DNA from 2 places in the Mesorhizobium sp. KACC 23794 genome. Region 1 is predicted to be linked to the other one. Evidence: riboswitches for the same ligand, from Rfam matches in the RefSeq annotation. Region 1 holds a riboswitch; the other holds the start of a gene.
The links. Region 1 has a riboswitch for cobalamin ahead of ACSBOB_RS25860 (ribonucleoside-diphosphate reductase subunit alpha). Riboswitches for the same ligand answer to the same signal wherever they lie in the genome.

Region 2: linked by a shared signal. The riboswitch ahead of ACSBOB_RS15625 (CbtB domain-containing protein) and the one ahead of ACSBOB_RS25860 (ribonucleoside-diphosphate reductase subunit alpha) in region 1 are both predicted to bind cobalamin.

The regions. Positions count from the first base shown of each region.
Region 1 covers NZ_CP197465.1:5,265,729-5,270,190, forward strand. The annotation lists gene ACSBOB_RS25855 (DEAD/DEAH box helicase) at 1-1,885, opposite strand, end outside; cobalamin riboswitch at 2,246-2,447, shown strand; gene ACSBOB_RS25860 (ribonucleoside-diphosphate reductase subunit alpha) at 2,546-4,462, shown strand, end outside.
Region 2 covers NZ_CP197465.1:3,198,176-3,202,637, reverse strand. The annotation lists gene ACSBOB_RS15645 (class I SAM-dependent methyltransferase) at 1-574, shown strand, start outside; gene cobO (cob(I)yrinic acid a,c-diamide adenosyltransferase) at 504-1,118, opposite strand; gene cobU (bifunctional adenosylcobinamide kinase/adenosylcobinamide-phosphate guanylyltransferase) at 1,120-1,635, opposite strand; gene ACSBOB_RS15630 (CbtA family protein) at 1,628-2,392, opposite strand; gene ACSBOB_RS15625 (CbtB domain-containing protein) at 2,405-2,584, opposite strand; cobalamin riboswitch at 2,619-2,811, opposite strand; gene ACSBOB_RS15620 (aromatic ring-hydroxylating oxygenase subunit alpha) at 2,934-4,109, shown strand; gene ACSBOB_RS15615 (MFS transporter) at 4,102-4,462, opposite strand, start outside.

The sequences.
Region 1 (4,462 bases):
GCCGCGGCTTGCCCGAGCCCTGGTGAAGAAGGAGCCCGGCCAAGGTCGCCAGGATCGGCTGCATGCGTGCAGCCGGCAGGCCGAGCATACGGCCGTCGTTCAGCGGCAGATAGAACGGCAGATCCTCGTCGTCGGTCTGCAACGAATCAAGTGTGGCTTCGAAAGCCGGCGACAGGATCAGGGCGACCAGCGCCGGCACGAGATCGACGGTCTCGCCATCCAGCACCACGCCGAGGTCGAGTTCCAGCCAGTCGATGCCACTGCTCTCGCGCAGGCGGGCCTGAAGGCCGGTCTCCGGCCTCGCCAGCCGCACCGGAAAATCGGCAGCGATGATGACGCGCCAGCCTTCGGCCTCGAGCGTGGCCTTGTCGTGCCATAGAAAATCGAGCCAGCCGGCGTCTGCTTCGAGGGGCACAAGCGCCGAACCGTGCGTGCTGGCGGCACCGGGCCTGGCTTTCGCCACCGCCACCAGATCGAACTCCGACAGGCGCTTGAGACGTGCTACTTCCGTCCGAAGGTCACGCTTGACCTTAACGAGGCACCCGCGCCGCGCCAGGATCGGCTGCGGCCGGGTGTCTTCCGCGGCAAGTTCGATATCGTCATAAAGGAATGCGGCGCGCGCGACTCCGACCGTCTCGGTCGCGGGCGGCCAGGTCCAGCCGTAGCGAATCCCAGACCCGGTTAGCGGCTCGACCGGAAGCGTGGCGGCCTGCAACCGCAGCACCGGCAGCGGCGATCCGCCGAGCGTTTCTTCCATTTCCGGCACCCGCGGCGCCAGGGCGGCAAGATGTGCACCTTTTTTCTGGATGGCTTCGGCAAGCACCGGCGCATCACCCGGCGCGATCGGTGGCGCGGCAAGGACCACAGCGGCAAGCGTGCGATTCAACCCGGTTTCGATCTGCCCGATCTGTCCGGACGCCGGATCGACCCAGAGGGGCGGCGTTGCCCGCAAGGTGATCAGTCCATCATGATTCTCGCCGGCCAACACGATAACGGGGCGCTGCCGGGCATCCTCACCAAGCGACCAGTCGAGCCTGCCGTCGAGCGATGGGCCGGGAGACATGGCCGGACCGCCGAGGCTGCGCCAGCGTGTCCGGCCTGTCGCAAGGAGGAAAGGCAGCAAGTCGGCTCCCGCGGCGTCCGCGAGGAGAAAGGACGGCGTGCTGGAATATTCGCTGCTCAGCATCAACATGCGCTTTGCATTCGCCAGGTCCGAGGGCCTGACAAATTTGGGTGGGTTGGCTGACATTTTCCGCAGATCGAAAGGCTGCGAATCGTCTCCGAATGTGCCGTCCTTGCGCAGGCGCACCTTGAACACGCGGACGACGAGAACCGGGTGCCGGTCGCCGCTCGCATGGCTGTCGAGAAGATAGACGAGCCTGTGATGTACCTCCGCAGGATAGTCTTCGGAGTCCGCAAGCTCGGCCGCACCGAGGCTGTCCAGCCAGCCGACCAGGGAGGCGGACAGCAGCCCGGCTTGCGGCTGCGATGCAGGAGCCGATATGCGTTTGACGCCGGGGGGCGGCTCGATCGCGCGACGTGATGACTGTCCCCAGTCGGCAGCCCGATTTACCGAACCCGTTCTGCCGCCGACGTCGCGGGCGGCAACGATCGCGGCGGCGACGTGCTTGCAGTTGAAGCCTACCGGGCACGTGCATTCACCCGAGACCACGATCCGGCCGGGCGTTTTTTCCTCAATCGCGATCGTCTGGCGATACGGCCGCGTCTCGTTGCCCTGGACCCTCGCCGTAATCCGGCGTCCATTCTCCTCGACGACGACTTCGGTCACCCGCCCTTGCCGCTGATACAGCGTGCCTGCCTGCAATGCCCGGGGTCCGCAAGCCCCGGCCAGAACAGCGTCGTTGAGATCACGTGTCTTGACCATGCCGCAGGCGCTTATTCCAATCATCCCCGTCCCACCACAGAAACATATTGCAGCGCATATTGATTCGCACAGGGTCCTGATGATGGCCGTCAGGCAGAGCTGGACCATTCACTCGCCGCCCGGCCACGTGCGAAGCTGCGCGCGGGCGATTCGGGCTGCTGATAGGCCGAATTGACCTTCAAGAATCGGTCTTTGGCGAGGCGGGTCCTTGGTGCCAACGGTTTCGCCCGGACTCGGCGTGGACATCAACGCGCAAGCAGTAAAGCGGGGCGACGACCGCCTCTTCGACTGTGTCGAACAATCGCGGGAATAGTGGGGATGATCGCAACGCTATTCATTGACAGCGCCGGCGCCCTGGGTACTACATATTGACGCCATGGTTCTTCCGAATCGTCATCCGGTAAGGAAGCTAAGAGGGAAGCCGGTGTGATACCGGCGCTGCCCCCGCAACTGTAAGCAGCGAGCCTGCGTCGACAAATGCCACTGGTGTGTGAAGCACCGGGAAGGCCGACAAAGGTGACGACCTGCGAGCCAGGAGACCTGCCGCGGCGGAATGAACGTCAACAGGCGGGGTGTCCTGGTGGTGCATTGCGCCGGCTGGATTTTTCCCGTCGATCGCATGCGTCCGCAGCTGCCCCGTCGAAACGCCACGGGGAAAAGATGCCGGCGACCGTCCTTCACACCAATGGGACCCAACAGGGTTCGATCCATATCCAGCAGGAACAGAACGCGCCAGCCGAGCCTGGCTATCGCGTCATCCGCCGCAACGGCACGGTGACGCCGTTCGACGCGACCAAGATCACCGTGGCGCTGACCAAGGCGTTTCTGGCCGTCGAGGGTTCGACCGCGGCCGGCTCGCGGCGGGTGCATGATGTCGTCCAGGATCTGACCGATCAGGTGGCCTCCGCCCTTACCCGCCGGGTTGGCGACGGCCGGACGTTCCATATCGAGGACGTACAGGACCAGGTCGAACTGGCGCTCATGCGAGGCGAGCACCACAAGGTGGCTCGCGCCTATGTGCTCTACCGTGAGGAACGCGCGCGGGAGAGAGCCGCTGCAAAGACTGCAGATGCGACCGCGGCAATACCGGCCCTTAACGTCAAGACCGACAGCGGCAACCTTGTGCCATTCGACGAAGCGCGTTTCGCGGCCATTGTGAAGGAAGCCTGCGCCGGGCTGAACGACGTGGCGGCGGAGCCGATACTCGTGGAAGCGCGCCGCAATCTTTACGACGGCATCACGCTGGACGAGCTGTCGCTGGCGCCGATCCTGGCTGCGCGCACCCTTGTGGAGCAGGAGCCGAACTATGCCTTCGTGTCGGCCCGCCTGCTGCTCGACCGGCTGCGGCGCGAGGCGCTCAGTTTCGTCTCCGGCAGGTCGGAACAGGCCACCCAGGCTGAGATGGCGGCGCGTTACGCGACGTATTTTCCGCAATTCATTAGCGCCGGCATCGAAGCTGAATTGATCGACCCGGAACTCCGCCGCTTCGACCTCGCCAGGCTTGGCGCCGCATTGAAGCCGGAGCGGGACCTGCAGTTCCAGTTCCTCGGATTGCAGACCCTCTACGACCGCTACTTCCTGCATACGAAAGGCAAACGGCTGGAATTGCCCCAGGCGTTCTTCATGCGTGTCGCCATGGGACTGGCGGTCCGCGAGATCGACCGCGAGGCGCGCGCGATCGAGTTCTACGATCTGCTTTCGTCGTTCGACTTCATGGCTTCCACGCCGACGCTGTTCAATGCAGGCACGCTCAGGCCGCAGCTTTCCTCCTGTTTCCTGACCACCATCGGCGACGATCTCGACGCCATTTTCAAGGGCATCAAGGACAACGCATTGCTGGCCAAATACTCGGGCGGGCTCGGCAACGACTGGACCCCGGTGCGCGGTCTCGGCGCGCATATCAAGGGCACCAATGGCGAGAGCCAGGGCGTGGTGCCGTTCCTGAAAGTGGCCAACGACACGGCGATTGCCGTCAACCAGGGCGGCAAGCGCAAGGGCGCCGTCTGCGCGTATCTCGAAACCTGGCACGTCGACATCGAGGAGTTCCTCGACCTCAGGAAGAACACCGGCGACGACCGCCGCCGCACGCATGACATGAACACCGCCAACTGGGTGCCGGACCTGTTCATGGAGCGGGTCGAGGCCGATGCCGAGTGGACGCTGTTCTCACCGGACGAGACGTCTGACTTGCACGATCTCTACGGCAACCCGTTCCGCGCCGCCTACGAGGCCTACGAGTTGAAGGCCGCGCGCGGCGGTCTGAAAGTGTTCCGAAAAGTCCGCGCGGTCGACCTGTGGCGCAAGATCCTGACCATGCTGTTCGAGACCGGGCACCCGTGGGTGACCTTCAAGGACCCTTGCAACATCCGCTCGCCGCAGGGACATGTGGGTGTCGTGCATTCGTCGAACCTGTGCACCGAGATCACACTCAACACATCCAGGGATGAGGTGGCGGTGTGCAATCTCGGCTCGGTCAATCTCGCCAACCACGTGGCGGAGAAAGGGCTCGACTTCGATCGGCTGGCTCGCACCGTCAGTACGGCGATGCGGATGCTCGACAACGTCATCGACATCAAT
Region 2 (4,462 bases), 2.1 Mb from region 1:
ACTGACGTGGCTCGACAAACTGCTGTTCAGGCTGGAAGCGCAGCGCGCCTGTCTTGGTTGGGCCGTCGGCGAAATCGCCGGCCGTCCGGGCGTCGTCTTCGAACTCGGGCTGGGCCACGGCCGCACTTACGACCATCTGCGCAAGCACCTGCCCGACCGCGACATCTACGTTTTCGACCGCGAGGTCGACTGCATCGCCGATTGCACGCCGCCAGACGACAGGCTGGTCATGGGCGACATCGTCGACACGCTGCCTTCCATGGCGCAGCGGTTCCGGGGAAAAGTCGTGCTGGCCCATGCCGATATGGGTACTTATGACGATACCGAGAATCTGACGAGAGGCGCCGTGCTCAGTCGCAATCTTCCAGCGCTGCTCGCGCCCGGCGCCATCGTCCTGTCGGACCTGCTGCCGCTGTATCTTGACGGCGCCACACCGCTGCCGCTTCCAGCCGGCGCGCGCCAAGGTCGTTATTTTATTTACAAAACCGGCCGCACGCCGGCCGCTAGAACTCGATCCCTTGCTGCGCCTTCACGCCCGCAGCGAAATGATGCTTCGTCGCGCCCATCTCGGTGACGAGGTCGGCGGCATCGACCAGCGCCGGTTTTGCATTGCGGCCGGTCACGATCACATGCAGCCCCTCGCGCCGGTCCTTCAGCGCGGCGACGACCGTTTCCAGGTCGAGATAGTCGTAGCGCAGCGCGATGTTCAGTTCGTCGAGGACAATCAGGCTGATCGACGGATCGGCCATCAGTTCGAGCGCCTTGGCCCACGCGGCTTCGGCCGCCGCCACGTCGCGCTTCAGATCCTGGGTTTCCCAGGTGAACCCCTCGCCCATCGAGTACCAGACGACCTTGTCGCCGAAGGCGGCAAAGGCGGCTCGTTCGCCCGTATGCCAGGCACCCTTGACGAATTGCACGACGCCGACCCGCTTGCCATAGCCGAGCATGCGCAGGGCCAGCCCGAAGGCCGCCGTCGTCTTGCCCTTGCCGGGGCCGGTATTGACGATCAGAAGGCCCTTCTCGATGGTCTTTCCGGCGACCTCGGCGTCCTGCACGGCCTTGCGTTTGGCCATCTTGGCCTTGTGGCGGGCCGCTTCCTCGTCGTCGACAGTCTTCATCTCATTTCACCCGCATCGGCAGTCCGGCGACCATGAAGACGACGCTGCCGGCAACAGCCGCCACCGCCTGGTTGAGCCGCCCCGCGGCATCGCGAAATCTTCGGGCCAGCGCGTTGTCCGGCACGATACCGAGGCCGACTTCGTTTGACACAATGAACCAGGGGCCACGCGGGCGCGAAAGCGCATCACTAAGCCGCCAGCTCTCGGCATCGACGTCATGTTCGGCCAGCATATGGTTGGAAAGCCATAACGTGAGGCAGTCGATCAATACCGGCCTGTCGTCCGGCAACGCCGCCAGCGCGCCGACGAGATCGAGCGGCGCATCCACCGTCTCCCAACCGTCGAGCCGCCGGGCGCGATGCAGGGCGATGCGCTCCCGCATCTCGTCGTCATAGGCCTGCGCCGTGGCGATATAGATCCACGGCGAAGGATGGGCTGTGACCAGCGTCTCGGCGTGCGAACTCTTGCCAGAGCGCGCGCCGCCGAGAACGAAGGTCAGCGAACGGTTGTCAGGCAAGCTGGTTGCGCAGCGAACCCGCGGAGCCGGAGAACCGCGTCCTGATCGCTCCGACGAGACCGCCGAGCAGCACCCAGAAGATCAGGTTGGTGACCGTGGATGCCACAACGAACTGGTGGTGCAGGTCGGCGGGGATCGGTGATTCGTGGCTTGCCGGCTGCGGCGCACCCACGACATGCGGCAGGACGATCAGCGCCACGCCGATGATCGACAAAACCACCGTGCCCCGGAAGGCGATGAGCGCCAGCCCCGCTGCCGTCGCGACAACGGTCGCGATCCACCAGGCTTGCCTTGCGCCAAGATCGGCAGCCGGCATCGCAGGCAGTTCCGGCGGCAGGCCAAGCCCGGGCGCCAAGGTGAATACCGCGAAGCCGGCAAAGCCCCAGAGCACGCCGGAACGCCAGCTGGAAATGCCGCCCGCGAATTCCGAAACGGCAACCAGGACCAGGGCAAAACCGAAGCCGCTGACCAGATTAGCCAGCACATTGAAGGAAAAGCGCTCGAACCCGTCGGCCGGAGCCCAGCCTTCCTCTTCATGCTCATGCTCAGCGACCGCCGGAGCCGCCTCGCTGGCGGCGGGCGCCGTGGCGTCTGCGGCCGGCGCGCCGTGGTCGTGTGCCGGTTCGGCGGCATTTTCATAGGTTTCCGCCTTCAGGATCAGCGGGTCGGTGGAAAAGGATTGCATCACGGCCATCACGAGGCTTGCCAATAGCCCCGCGATCGCCGCGATGAACACGACGTTGCGAAAGAGGTTCATGTCAAATCCTCGTCAGTGGCAGGGAAACGCCATCGAATGGCGATAATCGTGAGCCGCGTTGTGGGCTGCTTCCACATGCGAGAAGCCAACGAAGCCAACGATGAAGATGCCGAGGAGCGCCGCCAGCGCCAGTTGCATCGCACGCGACGATGCCGAGACCTGAACGCCAAGAGAGGTCGAAGCCGTGTTCATTCCATGTCCTTCCGCCCTCCACCCGAGGGCCCTTGATCCAAACCTGTCGCCGGCAGGTCTCCTGGCTCGCAGGTTCTCGCCTGGCCCCGCCTTCCCGAGGAAAAACCTCAGTGGCATTCGGGGTAGGCTCGCCGCTTACAGTTGCGGGGGCAGCCGCGGCATTGGGCAAACAGCCCGCACCACATTCCCTCTTGGTTCCCATCGGAACCGACGACGCCGACACCATAGGTATTCTCGCGGTATTCGGCAAACCAAATCCCGGCGGTTTTGGCGCCGAATGCGTCATCAGCACCGTGCATTGTTGACAAAGCCCGATGCGAGGTGTCCGCTCAAACGACCGGAGAGCGCGATGACCCCTGAATCCTCGAAAAGCGATCCTTACAACGGCCTTTCCTCGACCGAACCGACCCTGCCGTCGTCGGTCTACTGGGACACGGCTGAATTCGAGCGGGACATGGATGCGATCTGGTATCGCAACTGGGTCATGGTCTGCCGCGAGGCCGACCTTGCGCACCCCCGCGCCTACCGGGTGTTCACGCTGGGCACGCAGCAGATCCTGGTGCTGCGCGACGACCGGGGGGAGTTGCGCGCCTTCCACAACACCTGCCGGCATCGCGGCTCGCAGCTTTGCCGCGAGACGGAAGGCCGGCTGAAGGCGCGGCTGCTGACTTGCCCCTATCACGCCTGGTCCTATTCGCTGCGCGGCGACCTCGTGCGCGTGCCGTCGAAATCGCTGCCGGCCGGCTTCGACAAGGCCGACTATCCGCTTTACCCCGTCGCTCTTTCCGTCTGGCGCGGCTTCGTCTTCATCAACCTTGCGGACGAACCCGTCGGCATACCGGCTACCACCTTCGATCGCGAATCGGCCGATCTCGGCAACTGGCCGCTGGAGGATCTGGTCACCGGCCATGTGCTGACCAAGGTGATGGAGTGCAACTGGAAAATCTTTTGGGAGAACTTCAACGAATGCCTGCATTGCCCCGGCGTACATAAACATCTGTCCGCCCTGGTCCCGATCTACGGGCGCGGCCTCATGGCCCGCCACGACGATCCGGAATGGGCGCTGCACGCCGACAATGACGAGCCGCAATTCTCGGGCGGCCTGCGCAAGGGGGCAGAAAGCTGGTCGGAGGACGGCACGGCGCTGGCGCATCGTTTTACCGGCCTCAGCGACCGCGAACGCGCCGCCGGCCAGAACTACGCGATGAACCTGCCCTCGATGTTCATCGTCGGCCATGTCGACTATGTCAGAACCGTCCGTCTTGTTCCGCTCGGGCCGGAACAGACGGAACTCACCTCCGAATGGCTGTTCCTGCCCGAGGCGCTGTCGGAGGCCACCAAGGGTATCGACAACATCGTCGCCTTCGGCAGGACGGTGCTGGAGGAGGATGCGGCGATCTGCGAGGTCAACCAGCGCGGCCTGCGCGCCCGGCCGCATCGATCGGGCGTGCTGATGCCGGAGGAATACGACCTGCATCGCTTCCACGACTGGGTTCGCGACGCCCACCGGCGCGCGGCTACATAGATTTCGGCAGGTATCGCCACACGATCAGGCCGCAGACGGCGGTGAAGAAGCCCAGCGTCGCGAACACCGCGCCGAGGCCGCCGAAGGCCAGAACCACCGAATAGACCAGCGGCGGCAGCAGTTCGGAAAAGTCAAGATAAGTCCGATACACCGCCGTCATCTGAGGCCGCTCATAGGCGCGCACCGAGCGGATGAAAGGCGTCGAGCCCAACGCATCCAGCGCCACGGCGAAGAAGGAAGCAACCAGTAGCAGCAGGCCCGCCGCCAGCGGAAAGCCTTCGCCGCAAAGCCCGGCGATCCAGAGCGCCGCCGACAGCGCGAAGAAGCTCATCGCCATCGTGTTGCGCGCGCCA